Regions from separate parts of the Neorhizobium sp. IRS_2294 genome, predicted to be linked through region 1. Evidence: predicted binding sites of a transcription regulator. Region 1 holds the regulator's gene; each other region holds the start of a gene.
What was found. Region 1 encodes PhoB, which activates phosphate uptake and scavenging genes when phosphate is short. Its sites were predicted from a motif close to TGTCATNNANCTGTCAT; they were not measured.
Positions count from the first base shown of each region.

Region 2: ACQY1K_RS11465 (ceramide glucosyltransferase) is a predicted target of PhoB. The motif match lies at 2,050-2,066, and genes of this name have one in related genera.
Region 3: ACQY1K_RS13420 (YdcH family protein) is a predicted target of PhoB. The motif match lies at 2,399-2,415, and genes of this name have one in related genera.

Region 1 is NZ_CP191439.1:381,751-386,028, reverse strand. It holds gene ACQY1K_RS01960 (ArsR/SmtB family transcription factor) at 1-245, opposite strand, end outside; gene ACQY1K_RS01955 (DMT family transporter) at 370-1,284, shown strand; gene phoB (phosphate regulon transcriptional regulator PhoB) at 1,266-1,949, opposite strand; gene phoU (phosphate signaling complex protein PhoU) at 2,075-2,788, opposite strand; gene pstB (phosphate ABC transporter ATP-binding protein PstB) at 2,840-3,655, opposite strand; gene pstA (phosphate ABC transporter permease PstA) at 3,671-4,278, opposite strand, start outside.
Region 2 is NZ_CP191439.1:2,381,244-2,385,521, reverse strand. It holds gene ACQY1K_RS11475 (DUF2235 domain-containing protein) at 1-116, opposite strand, end outside; gene ACQY1K_RS11470 (formate--tetrahydrofolate ligase) at 303-1,982, shown strand; gene ACQY1K_RS11465 (ceramide glucosyltransferase) at 2,148-3,296, shown strand; gene ACQY1K_RS11460 (extensin family protein) at 3,313-4,278, opposite strand, start outside.
Region 3 is NZ_CP191439.1:2,755,271-2,759,548, forward strand. It holds gene ACQY1K_RS13400 (tetratricopeptide repeat protein) at 1-93, opposite strand, end outside; gene ACQY1K_RS13405 (thiamine phosphate synthase) at 102-755, opposite strand; gene ACQY1K_RS13410 (sulfite exporter TauE/SafE family protein) at 892-1,677, shown strand; gene ACQY1K_RS13415 (ArsR/SmtB family transcription factor) at 1,785-2,042, shown strand; gene ACQY1K_RS13420 (YdcH family protein) at 2,161-2,337, opposite strand; gene ACQY1K_RS13425 (YdcH family protein) at 2,567-2,770, shown strand; gene purE (5-(carboxyamino)imidazole ribonucleotide mutase) at 2,792-3,289, shown strand; gene ACQY1K_RS13435 (5-(carboxyamino)imidazole ribonucleotide synthase) at 3,298-4,278, shown strand, end outside.

The DNA.
Region 1 (4,278 bases):
ACTTCCGGAGAGGCAAGTCGGTAATAGCGGTGCCTGCCCTGCTTCTCAACCTCGATCAGGCGAGCCTGCGCCAGTTTGCCGAGATGGCCGCTGGTGGTCTGCGCGGTGACGCCGGCGTGGCGTGCCAGTTCGCCCGCCGTCAGCGCCTGTCCGCCCATCAGCGCGGACAGCATGTTGGCGCGTGCAGCATCGCCGATCAGGCTTGCAACTTCCGCAATCGTATTTCCTGAAACCATATTGGGCATGATCCAGTTCTAGCACCGGAAAACTTTGCCGTCAGCGGTCAACGGTTCGGCCGTCGTCGAAGCATTTCTTTTCCTGGTTCCGCTAAGAGGGGCGGAGATTGCATTCATGGGGACAGGAACTGGAATGGCGGACACCAAAACAAGCATGGCAACGGATCTGTTGCTGCTCCTCACGCTCGCGACGCTTTGGGGCGCGTCCTACACGCTGATCAAAGTCGGTGTGGAGACGATTTCGCCTGTCACCTTTATTGCCGTCAGAACACTGGTCGCCGGGCTCATTCTCGCTGCGGCACTACGCCTTCGCGGATTGAAGCTGCCGACCGACCGGCAGACCTGGAAGCTTTTCACGGTTCAGGCCTGCCTCAACAGCGCGGTCCCCTTCACCCTCATCGCCTGGGCCGAACAGACGACCGATGCGGGCCTTGCCACCATCTTGAGTTCAACGACGCCGATCTTCGCCTTTCTTTTGACGGCGCTGATCACCCGCCATGAAAGCGTCTCTGCGGCCAAGCTGTTTGGAGTTGCCGCAGGCATTGTCGGCATATGCCTGATCGTCGGCATGGAGGCGCTTGCCGGCTCGGGCGAGAACCTCTGGGCGCAACTCGCCATCGTGGCGGCGACGATCTGCTATGCGGCGGCTGCCATCTTCGGCAAGAATTTTAAAGGATTGGACCCGATGATGCCCGCCGCGGGATCGCTGATCGCAGGGGCGGCCATCCTCATTCCCGTGAGCCTCGTGGTCGACAGACCCTGGACGCTGACGCCCAGCACCGACTCGACGCTCGCCCTGTTGGCGCTCGCGGTATTTTCGACGGCGCTCGCCTTCGTCATCTATTTCCGGCTGGTGCAGACGCTGGGCTCCGTCGGCACGACGGCGCAGGCCTATCTGCGGGTGCCGATCGGCGTTGGCATCGGCGTCGTGTTTCTCGGCGAAACGCTTGCCTCGACAGCCTGGCTCGGTCTCGCCTGCGTCGTGACCGGTGTGATTGCCATGACGCTGCCGGCTAGGAGACGCGGTGCTCAGGCTTCCATTGAGTAACCGGCACCGCGGACCGTGCGGATGACATCCTGCATGTTGGAGAAGTTGAGTGCCTTCCGCAGGCGCCCCACATGCACGTCGACGGTGCGTTCGTCGACATAGATGTCATGACCCCAGACGCCGTCGAGCAGCTGCGAGCGCGAAAAGACGCGGCTGGGTGAGGCCATCAGGAATTCCAGAAGTCTAAACTCTGTCGGCCCGAGGCGAACTTCGCGGCTCTTGCGGTGAACGCGATGGGTTTCGCGATCGAGTTCGATATCGCCGCATTTGAGGACGCTCGAAAGGACCTCCGGTCGGGCACGGCGCAGCATCGCCTTGACGCGGGCCATCAGTTCCGGCGTCGAGAAAGGCTTGACCACATAGTCGTCTGCGCCGGTGGCAAGCCCGCGAACGCGCTCGCTTTCTTCGCCGCGCGCCGTCAGCATGATGATCGGCAGGCGTTCCGTCTCCGGCCGCATACGCAGGCGACGGCAGAGTTCGATGCCTGAAACGCCCGGCAGCATCCAGTCGAGAATGAGAAGATCCGGAACGCGCTCCTGAAGCCTGATTTCCGCTTCGTCACCGCGAAGCACGGTATCGACCTCGTAACCCTCGGCCTCCAGGTTATACCGAAGGAGGACGCTGAGGGCCTCTTCGTCTTCCACGACTGCGATCTTCGGCTGCATTCCGACTTGCTCCGTCACTCGTCCCGAACCGCACTTAGATCCGCCAGATCCGCTCGCGCTGCTTCAGGTCATTGGTTTTGGCAGTTATCGTCCCGAAACCGGCAGGCGATTTCGGGAGAGCTGCATCATGTCCCGGCGGAGCCGAGCATGTTGGACGTATCGTCCTTCGGACGTTCGCCCTCCGGCTGTGCGCCGGTCGCGATGTAGTAGATGGTCTCGGCGATATTCGTCGCGTGGTCGCCGATGCGCTCGATGTTCTTGGCGCAGAACAGGAGATGGGTGCACGTGGTGATGTTGCGCGGATCCTCCATCATGTAGGTGAGGAGTTCGCGGAACAGCGAGGTGTACATCGCGTCAATCTCTTCATCGCGCTGGCGGATGATTTCGGCTTTTTCCGCGGAGCGGTTGGCGAAGACATCAAGAACGTCCTTGAGCTGCACCAGCGCCAGTTCGGAAAGATGCTCCAGACCACGGGCGAGCTTGCGCGGGACGCCTGTTCCCTGCACGGCGAGCACGCGCTTGGCGGTGTTCTTACCAAGGTCGCCGACGCGTTCCAGGTCAGCTGCAATGCGCAGCGTGCCGATGATCTCGCGAAGATCGGCCGCCATTGGCTGGCGCTTGGCGATGGTGACGATCGCCTTGTCCTGGATATCGCGCTCGGCGTGGTCGAGAATGACGTCGTCGGAGATGACCTTCTGGGCGAGTGCGGAGTCGGAGTTGACGAGCGCACGCACGGCATCTCCGCACATCTGTTCAGCGAGACCGCCCATTTCGGAAATCCGGCGGTTCAGGTATTTCAGTTCCTCGTCATAGGCCGAGAGAATATGGGTCGAAACCATGTGTCTGATCCTTGATGTCTGCAGTTGCGGCTGACGGGCTCTGCGCCCGCATCAGCCGAAGCGGCCCATGATGTAATCCTGGGTGCGCTGGTCATCCGGATTGGTGAACATCTTGTCGGTATCGTTTTCCTCGACCAGGTGGCCGAGATGGAACATCGCCGTGCGCTGCGAAACGCGGGCCGCCTGCTGCATCGAGTGGGTGACGATCACGATCGTGTAGTTGGCGCGCAGTTCGTGGATCAGTTCCTCGACCTTGGCCGTAGCAATCGGGTCGAGTGCCGAGCACGGCTCGTCCATCAGAATGACTTCAGGCGAAACGGCGATCGCACGGGCGATGCAAAGGCGCTGCTGCTGACCGCCGGAAAGGCCGGTACCGCCTTCATGCAGGCGATCCTTGACTTCTGCCCAGAGGCCGGCGCGCTGCAGGCTTGCCTCGACGATCGCGTCCATTTCCGTTTTGCCACGGGCAAGGCCGTGGATGCGGGGACCGTAGGCAATGTTCTCGTAGATCGACTTCGGGAACGGGTTCGGCTTCTGGAACACCATGCCGACCCGGGCACGCAGCTCCACGACGTCGATTTCCTTGTCGTAGATATCGTCGCCGTCGAGCGTGATCTTGCCGGTGACGCGGCAACCCTCGATCGTATCGTTCATGCGGTTCATCGTGCGCAGGAAGGTGGACTTGCCGCAGCCGGACGGACCGATCAAAGCAGTGACGGTATTTTGGCGGACATTCAGGTTCACGTCATAAAGAGCGCGCTTGTCACCGTAATAAACGGAGACATCCTTGCCGATCATCTTATATGCAACGTCGTTCATTTTCTTGTCCAGCGCCTTCTCAACTGCAGCTTCTGACATCATGTTCATTGCTTCCCCCTTCCTCTACCAACGCCGTTCGAAGCGGCGTCGCAAGAGAATTGCGCCAACATTCATCAAGATCAGGAACAGGAGCAGGATCATGATCGCTCCCGAGGTTCGTTCAACGAAGGCGCGTTCCGCCTCGTTGGCCCACATGTAGATCTGTACCGGCAGTGCCGTCGACGGATCCATCGGCGTGGTCGGATAGTTCGCCACGAAGGCGACCATTCCGATCAAGAGGAGCGGCGCCGTTTCGCCGAGGGCGTGCGCGAGGCCGATGATCGTACCGGTCAGGATACCGGGCATGGCAAGCGGCAGGACATGGTGGAAGATGGTCTGCATCTTCGAGGCACCGAGCCCGAGCGCTGCAGCACGGATCGACGGTGGCACTGCTTTCAGCGCCGCGCGGGTGGCGATGATAATGGTCGGAAGCGTCATCAGCGTCAGCACCAGGCCGCCGACCAGCGAGGCCGAGCGCGGCAGGCCCATGAAGTTGATGAAGACCGCGAGACCCAACAGACCGTAGACTATCGACGGGACCGCTGCGAGATTGTTGATGTTGACCTCGATCAGGTCCGTGAACCGGTTCTTCGGGGCAAACTCTTCAAGATAGATCGAGGCTGCGACGCCGA
Region 2 (4,278 bases), 1.6 Mb from region 1:
GCATCCTTGTCGGCGACCGCATTGTAAATCTTGCGAACATTGGTCGGGCTAGGCTGGCCGCCATCCATATCGTCGGGCGTGTTCCAGGTGCCGTCGCAGCAGAGAATAAGGTTCATTGGTCGTTCCCCCTCGATCCCCCATGGATCAGAGATATATAAGATTGTATCGAATTAAATTGCAACTTTGGTGTGTGGATGAGCGCGTTGTAGTGTGCATAATCAGGGCGCTGCTCCCGTTCCGGGCTTGTCGTGGGGAAGCGGCTGTGGCCAAGGTTCACGCAAACCAACAAGCGAGAGACAAGCATGGCCCCCGTTCCATCCGACATCGAGATCGCCCGCGCGGCAAAAAAGAAACCGATCGCGGACATTGGCGCGTCGCTTGGCATCTCTCCCGAGGCGTTGGTGCCCTACGGCCATGACAAGGCGAAGATCGGGGCCGATTTCATCGGCTCGCTCCAGGGCCGCCCCGATGGCAAGCTGATCCTCGTGACGGCGATCAATCCGACGCCGGCGGGCGAGGGCAAGACGACGACCACGGTCGGGCTTGGCGACGGACTGAACCGGATCGGCAAGAAGGCCGTCATCTGCGTGCGCGAGCCGTCGCTTGGGCCCTGCTTCGGCGTCAAGGGCGGGGCGGCCGGCGGCGGTTATGCGCAGGTCGTGCCGATGGAAGACATCAACCTGCACTTCACCGGCGACTTTCACGCCATTACCTCTGCGCACAATCTCCTGTCGGCGATGATCGACAACCATGTCTACTGGGGCAACGCGCTCGACATCGACACGCGCCGCATCACCTGGCGGCGGGTGATGGACATGAACGACCGGGCGCTGCGCCAGACCGTGACCTCGCTTGGCGGCGTGTCGAACGGCTTTGCGCGCGAAAGCGGCTTCGACATTACCGTCGCATCCGAAGTGATGGCGATCCTCTGCCTGGCGCAGGATCTGGCCGACCTTGAAAAGCGGCTCGGCGATATCGTCATCGGCTACCGGTTCGACCGCTCGCCGGTCTATGCCCGCGACATCAAGGCCGACAAGGCGATGGCGGTGCTTTTGAAAGACGCGATGCAGCCGAACCTGGTGCAGACGCTGGAAAACAATCCGGCGCTGGTGCATGGCGGGCCGTTCGCCAACATCGCCCATGGCTGCAATTCCGTGATCGCCACCAAGACGGCGCTGAAGCTTGGCGACTACGTGGTGACGGAAGCGGGGTTCGGAGCGGATCTGGGGGCCGAAAAGTTCTTCGACATCAAGTGCCGCAAGGCAGGCCTGAAGCCCGATGCGGCCGTGATCGTTGCGACCATCCGGGCGCTAAAGATGAATGGCGGCGTGAAGAAGGACGATCTGGGAGCCGAGAATGTCGAGGCGCTGACGCGCGGCTGTTCGAACCTCGGCCGTCACATCGCAAACGTGCGCAAGTTCGGCGTGCCGGTCGTGGTCGCGATCAACCACTTCATCTCGGATACCGATGCGGAAGTGGCGGCGATCAAGGAATACGTCTCGCATCACGGCGCGGAGGCGATCCTCTGCCGTCACTGGGCGGAAGGTTCCGCCGGCATCGAGGAACTGTCCTACAAGGTGGTGGAACTGGCCGAAAGCGGCGCCGCCGCCTTCAAGCCGATCTATCCTGATGACATGCCGCTGATGGAGAAGATCGAGGCGGTCGCCACCAAGATCTATCATGCCGGCGAGGTGACGGCGGAAAAGGCGGTGCGCGATCAGCTGAAGGCCTGGGAAAGTGCTGGTTACGGCCATCTGCCGGTCTGCATCGCCAAGACGCAGTATTCGTTCTCCACCGATCCCAACCTGCGCGGTGCGCCGGAAGGGCATGTGGTGCATGTGCGCGAAGTGCGGCTGTCGGCCGGCGCCGGCTTTATCGTGGCGATCACCGGCGAGATCATGACCATGCCGGGCCTTCCAAGCGCGCCTTCGGCCGAGCGGATCCATCTCAACGCGGATGGGCTGATCGAGGGGTTGTTCTAGGCCTTATAGTTCTCAGCGGGTTTTCTCCGGATCGTCCTTTCCTCTCGCCTTCGCGGGTGAAGGGCAACGTCATGCGTCTGTCACACCGAAATGGTCTGCTTGCCCTTACTCTTCAGGCACTGGCGGTGACCCGACGATTCGGGGCCGGCCATCGGGAACATCAGGATGGATCTTGTTCTTGCGACACTCGCCATGGCCCTTCTGGCGATCAATCTCTTCAGCATCGCTATCGCCGGCCGGCGACTTTCGCATCGGGACAAGGCGAGCGACACGCCGGCGGTGATCACGCCGGACGGTGTCTCGATCGTCATTCCGGTGCGCGGCATCGAGGCCTATTCCAGCCTGACGCTTGCGCATGCATTCAAGCTCGAATGGCCCGATTACGAGCTGATCTTCTGCGTGCAGGACGAGGGCGATCCGATCATCGGGGAAATCCGTGCCGCAATCGCCGCGCATCCCGCGGTGCCGGCGCGGCTGCTGATCGGCGACGACCGGATCAGCGCCAATCCCAAGCTCAACAACTGCGCCAAGGGCTGGCACGCGGCGCGCCACGAATGGGTGGTGCTTGCCGATTCCAACGTGCTGATGCCGAAGGACTATATCCAGAACCTCGTCTCCGGATGGCGCGCCGATACCGGGCTTGTGTGTTCGACACCGATCGGATCGCGGCCGGACGGGTTCTGGGCCGAAGTGGAATGCGCTTTCCTGAATACGCTGCAGGCGCGCTGGCAATATGTCGGCGAGGCGCTAGGGCTCGGCTTTGCGCAGGGCAAGAGCATGCTGTGGCACAAGCCGTTTCTGGATGCGGCCGGCGGCATCCAGGCGCTGGCGGCCGAGATTGCCGAGGACGCGGCGTCGACCAAGCTCGTCAACCGCCACGGCAAGAAAGTCCATCTGGTCTCGGCGCCGTTCGAGCAGCCGCTCGGGCGTCGCGGGCTGGAGGAAATCTGGTCGCGCCAGACGCGCTGGGCCCGGCTGCGGCGGGTGACGTTTCCGCTGTTCTTCACGCCGGAGATCCTGCTCGGGGCGCTGCCGCCTCTGACGCTTGGGCTGATCGCTGCCGTCCTGCTGGATCTCAATTCGGCAGCGGTGGCCGCAACCGTGTTCGCCGCAACCTACCTGCCGGAACTGGCCCTTGCGCGGGCCAAGGGCTGGCGGCTTTCGATCCTGTCGCTGCCGGCGATGATGGTGCGCGACGTGATGCTGCCGGCAATCTGGATCAGAAGCTGGCTTTCCGGATCGTTCGAATGGCGCGGCAATGCCATGACGATCGGCACGCAGGAAAGCCGGCTGACCGGCTCCTCGCCGGCCTGACCCTGGCCCTCAACGGCTACTCGCAGATGCGGTAGCCGCCATCCCTGTCGATGATGTCGAGATGAAGGTGATCCTCGTGGGCGGCATCGCTGCCGGGTGCGAGAACCGTGGTGAAATGCAGGCATGCGCCGGCGGTGGCGGTCATCTGGAAGGCACCTTCCAGCGTGTGATCGTCCTCACGCCGTTTCATCACGACCTTCTCGCCATTGTCTAGCTTGAAGGCGGCGACATCGAAGGCGTTGCCGCGTCCATGCTCGGAGATCTTGCCGGTCGAGGCGCTGTTTCTGAGGCGGCACTGGTAGGTGGAGCCCGGGACAAGACCGGTGATCTTGCGGCCCGGCATGGCGATGTTGAGCGCGGGCTGGACCGTATCCTTCAGCCAGTGGGCCATGGTCAGCGCCGTCTTGCAGCGCATAGTGGCGCCGCCGAGATCGACGCCGGGCAGAACCTGCGCCACCTCGATCGGCTGCTTGATGCCGCAGCCATTGCCGTCGTCGATCGGTTTGACGGATTCGAACTTGGCACCGATGGCACCGAGGTCTGCAAGGCAGGCTTTCAGTTCTGCGGCGTCTTCCTCGACGAGAGGCGGAGGAGGCGGGGTCTCGGCCTGTTCCTGCTTTTCGTCCGCAGGCTTGTCGGCCGGAGTTTTGTCATCAGCGGCCTTGTCCTGCGGTGCCTTGTCGTCTGGCTTGGCGGCGTCCGGTTTGGCAGGTTCAGTCTTGCCGTCGTCGCTCGATGCAGCGGGCTTCTGTTCTGCGGGTTCTTCCGGCTTGGGAGTGGGGGTCGGGATGGTTTCTTCAGGAGCTTTACCGGTCTGTTCCGGGCTCTGGGTCTGTTCGGGGGCCGGGACAGGTGGCTCTGCGGGGCGCTCTGCAGGCTTCTCCGCAGGGGTTTCGGGCGGGTTCTCGGGCTTTGCTTCGACGGGCTTTGCGGCGACCTCAGGTGTAGCAGCGGCTGCGGCCGTTGCCGCCGTTGCCTCGGG
Region 3 (4,278 bases), 1.2 Mb from region 1:
CTGCGCAATTGCCGGATGCGGCAAGACGGCCGACGCGGAAAGGCTGGCGGCAAGCATCAGGACGGTGGATGAGGCGCGACGAATCGATGGCATGGAGACCATCAAGCCTCAAACCGTGGCGCTTTTTCGTCCAGATCGGCGTTGACCAGTCGAACTGCTTCCTGCGGTCCTTCGGGATGATCGAAGACAGCCAGTCTCAAAGCCACAAATTCCGCTCCGTTTTCGGCAACCTCGAGCGCCGAGGAAATGTCCGTGCCGCCCATGGCGATGCAGGGAATTTCCACCATCGAAGCCCACCATTCCGCAAGCGCGACGTTCTTCGGATGCGCCTCCGGCTTGATGTCGCCATCGAGCTTGCCGAAGAAAATATAGTCGGGGCGGCGCTCGCCCACTTCGAGCGCCGTGTGACGCTCGGATGCACCACCGGCGCCGACGATCATCTTCGGGCTGAATTTCTCGATCGTTTCTTCCAGCTCTTCCATCGAACCGGCCATATGCAGGCCATCTGCCTTGACGCGACCTGCGACGCGGCTGTCTCCGGCGATCAGCGCTGCGGCACCCGCGGCCTGGATCATCGGCACCATGAGTTCGGCGCGGTCCTGGAACGCGGTATCGTCTTCATCGTATTGCGGCAGGATCACCGAGGCGACATCGCCGCCCGCAAGCGCCTTCTCCAGTCGGTCCGCCTGCGCTTTCGCATCCGCATCCTGCGGCACGATCAGCACCAGACGGCAACGCTCTTCCTGTTTCTTCATGTTTCTTCCCATGCAGCGAACCGCAACCCGGCGATCCGCACTCGTTTTCTCTTGAATGATTCGATAGACCGGAAGGATTGCGCAATCAACCGCTCATCCCATCTGCCCGCCTCAACGGTGCAAGCCTGAAGTGCCCATGCCAGACATATTTTCCTCCGATACGCTCAGCCTCGCCTTCTTTGCAGCAGCGGTGCCCGCCGTGATGCTGGTCGGGCTTTCCAAGGGCGGCATTGGCGGCGCGATCGGCCTGATGGGCATGCCGCTGATGTCGCTTGCCGTCGACCCGGTCAAAGCGGCGGCGATCTTCCTGCCGATCCTGATCCTGATGGATATCGTGGCGCTTTGGTCCTGGCGCCATTTCAACGACAGAAAAACCCTGCTGATGATCCTGCCGGGCGGTGTCATCGGCATCGCGCTCGGCTGGGCAACATCGGCCTATGTCTCCGACGACGCATTGCGGATCGTCATTGCGGCAGCAACGATCTTCTTCGCCCTCCGCTACTTCTGGCAGGTCTACGGCCCGGCTAAGAACCGTCCGGCCGCCGCACTGCCGCATCGTCCGGCGGCCGCCACGTTCTGGGGCGCGCTGTCGGGCTATGCCAGTTTCGTGGCGCATGCCGGCGGCCCGCCCTTCCAGATCTACGTTCTGCCGATGAAGCTGGATCCTAAGAAATACACCGGGGCCAGCATCCGCTTCTTCGCCATCGTCAACGCCGTCAAGATCATCCCCTATTTCCTTCTCGGCGCATTGGGGGCCGAAAACCTGACGATCTCGGCGACATTGCTGCCGGCAGCCCTGGTCTCGACCATGCTCGGTGCCGCGATCGTCAAGCATCTGAAGTCGGAAGTGTTCTATCCGATGACCTACGCGCTCGCTCTCGTTGCCGGCGTAAAGCTACTGTGGGACGGCCTGCCGATCTGACCGGTCCATCCAAACATCATAAAAAACCCAATTACAATAAGGCCTTCCGCCGGTCGCGAGACACGAAAACGGTTGATGCTTCGTCAAGTTATGCTTAGCTTCAAACTATGACACTCGATCCGTTTTCAGCCATTGCCGATCCGAACCGGCGCCATCTCCTCGAAGAGCTGAGACGCGCGCCGAAAACCGTGAATGAACTTGCACAAGGACTGCCGATCAGCAGGCCGGCCGTCTCGCAGCATCTGAAAGCACTGCTGGACAGCGATCTCGTGACTGTCACACCAGAGGGAACGCGGCGCATCTATGCCGTGAACGGCAGCGGCTTCACCCGGCTCAACCTGTGGCTCGACCAGTTCTGGACGTGAATTCTGGCCGCGACTGTGACGTTACGACCAGAACTATTGCTTTTAGTCTTGGAATTTATCGTGCCGCTGTGGGCACCCTCTCACGAATGTACGTGAGGCGCGTGGCGCTTTTGATCGCCTAATGACGGGTGTCGGTCTTTAACCGCTCCACCTCGTCTTTGATGCGCAGCTTGCGGCGCTTGAGCTCTGCGATCTCACGATCGTCGGCGGATGGAGATGCGAGAACGGACTGGAGTTCCTCTTCGAGGTCGCCGTGCTTCTTTTCAAGCGATGCGATATGCGCCTGGACGGTCATGTGGCATGTTCCTTCCTTAGGTACCTGCCTTGGCACTCCTCTGAGCCAAGGCTTCAGGTTTGCAACAGAAGTGTGACACGGTTGGTCCGCTTTGTCGAAGGAGAAATCATGGTCTCTCAGCGGCAAATTCGTGGCGTCGGCTAACTTCCAGTTAACGCGGTTTGATGGTAGGAGCTTGCGGATGAAGCCGGGGTTTGCAAAAAGCCGGCGTAAAGAATGGGGACTGAGCATGCGTGATCAGGAACAGGCGGATAACCGGCTGGTACTCGCGAAACTTCGCCAGGAACACGAAGATTACGACGCCGCGATCAATGCCATGATCAAGGTCGGCTGTGAGGCTCTTCGCATCCAGCGCATGAAGAAGAAGAAGCTGGCCATCAAGGACCGGATGACCCAGATCGAAGACCAGATCATTCCCGACATCATCGCTTGAGTTCACCTTAAAGGGCCTGGAATGTCAGAAAGACCCGCAGTCGCCATCATCATGGGCAGCCAGTCCGACTGGGAGACCATGAAGAACGCCGCCGACACGCTTGATACGCTCGACATCGGTTACGAAGCACGGATCGTCTCGGCACACCGCACGCCGGACCGGATGTACGAATTCGCTAAGAGCGCCCGCGACGAGGGCTTCAAGGTCATCATCGCCGGTGCCGGCGGCGCTGCCCACCTGCCGGGCATGACAGCGGCCCTGACGCCGCTTCCGGTGTTCGGCGTGCCCGTCCAGTCAAAGACCATGAGCGGAACCGACAGCCTTTACTCGATCGTGCAGATGCCCGCCGGCATCCCCGTCGGCACGCTGGCCATCGGCCGAGCCGGCGCGATCAATGCCGCCCTTCTTGCTGCAGCGGTGCTTGCCCTTTCCGACGATGACCTTGCCGACCGACTCGACGCCTATCGCGCGCACCACACCGCATCGGTCGCCGAATATCCCATCGACGAAGCACCCTGAGAAACATCATGACGATCCGCACCATCGGCATAATCGGCGGCGGCCAGCTCGGCCGCATGCTGGCGATCGCTGCCGCACGCCTGAACTACCTCATCATCATCCTTGAGCCGCAGGCCGACTGCCCGGCCGCCCAGGTCGCGAACGAACAGATCACGGCGGCCTACGACGACAGGACGGCGCTGGCCGATCTCGCCAGCCGCTGCGACGTCGTGACCTACGAATTTGAAAACGTACCGGTCGAGGCAGCCGAGTTCCTGCAGCAGTCGGTTCCGGTCTACCCGCCGGCCAAGGCCCTGGAAGTGGCGCAGGACAGGATTGTTGAAAAGCAGTTCCTCAACGGCTGCGGCATCGAGACCGCAAGGTTTCACGCGGTCGACAGCCAGTCCGATCTCGAAGCGGCACTTGCAGACTTCGGCGGCAAGGGTGTCTTGAAGACCCGCCGCATGGGCTACGACGGCAAGGGCCAGCGCGTGTTCCGCTCCAGCGACGACAAGGCCGATGGCGCCTATGCGGACCTCGGCTCGGTGCCGATGGTTCTCGAAAGCTTCGTGCCCTTCGATCGCGAAATCTCGATCATCGCCGCGCGCGCCAAGGACGGCACGGTCTCCTGCTACGATCCGGCCGAGAACATCCACCGCAACGGCATCCTTCATACCTCCACCCTGCCCGCGACCATTCCAGACACGACCGCGCAGACCGCGCGCAGTGCCGCCGAAAAGCTCCTCGCTGCCCTCGACTATGTCGGCGTGATCGGCATGGAATTCTTTGTGATGGCCGATGGCACCCTGATTGCCAACGAGATCGCACCGCGGGTGCACAATTCCGGTCATTGGACAGAGGCTGCCTGCGTGGTCTCGCAGTTCGAGCAGCATATCCGCGCGGTGGCCGGCGCAAGCCTCGGCGATCCGCGCCGTCATTCCGATTGCGTGATGACCAACCTGATCGGCGACGACATCCTCGACGTGCCCGGCTGGCTCGCGAGGACCGAC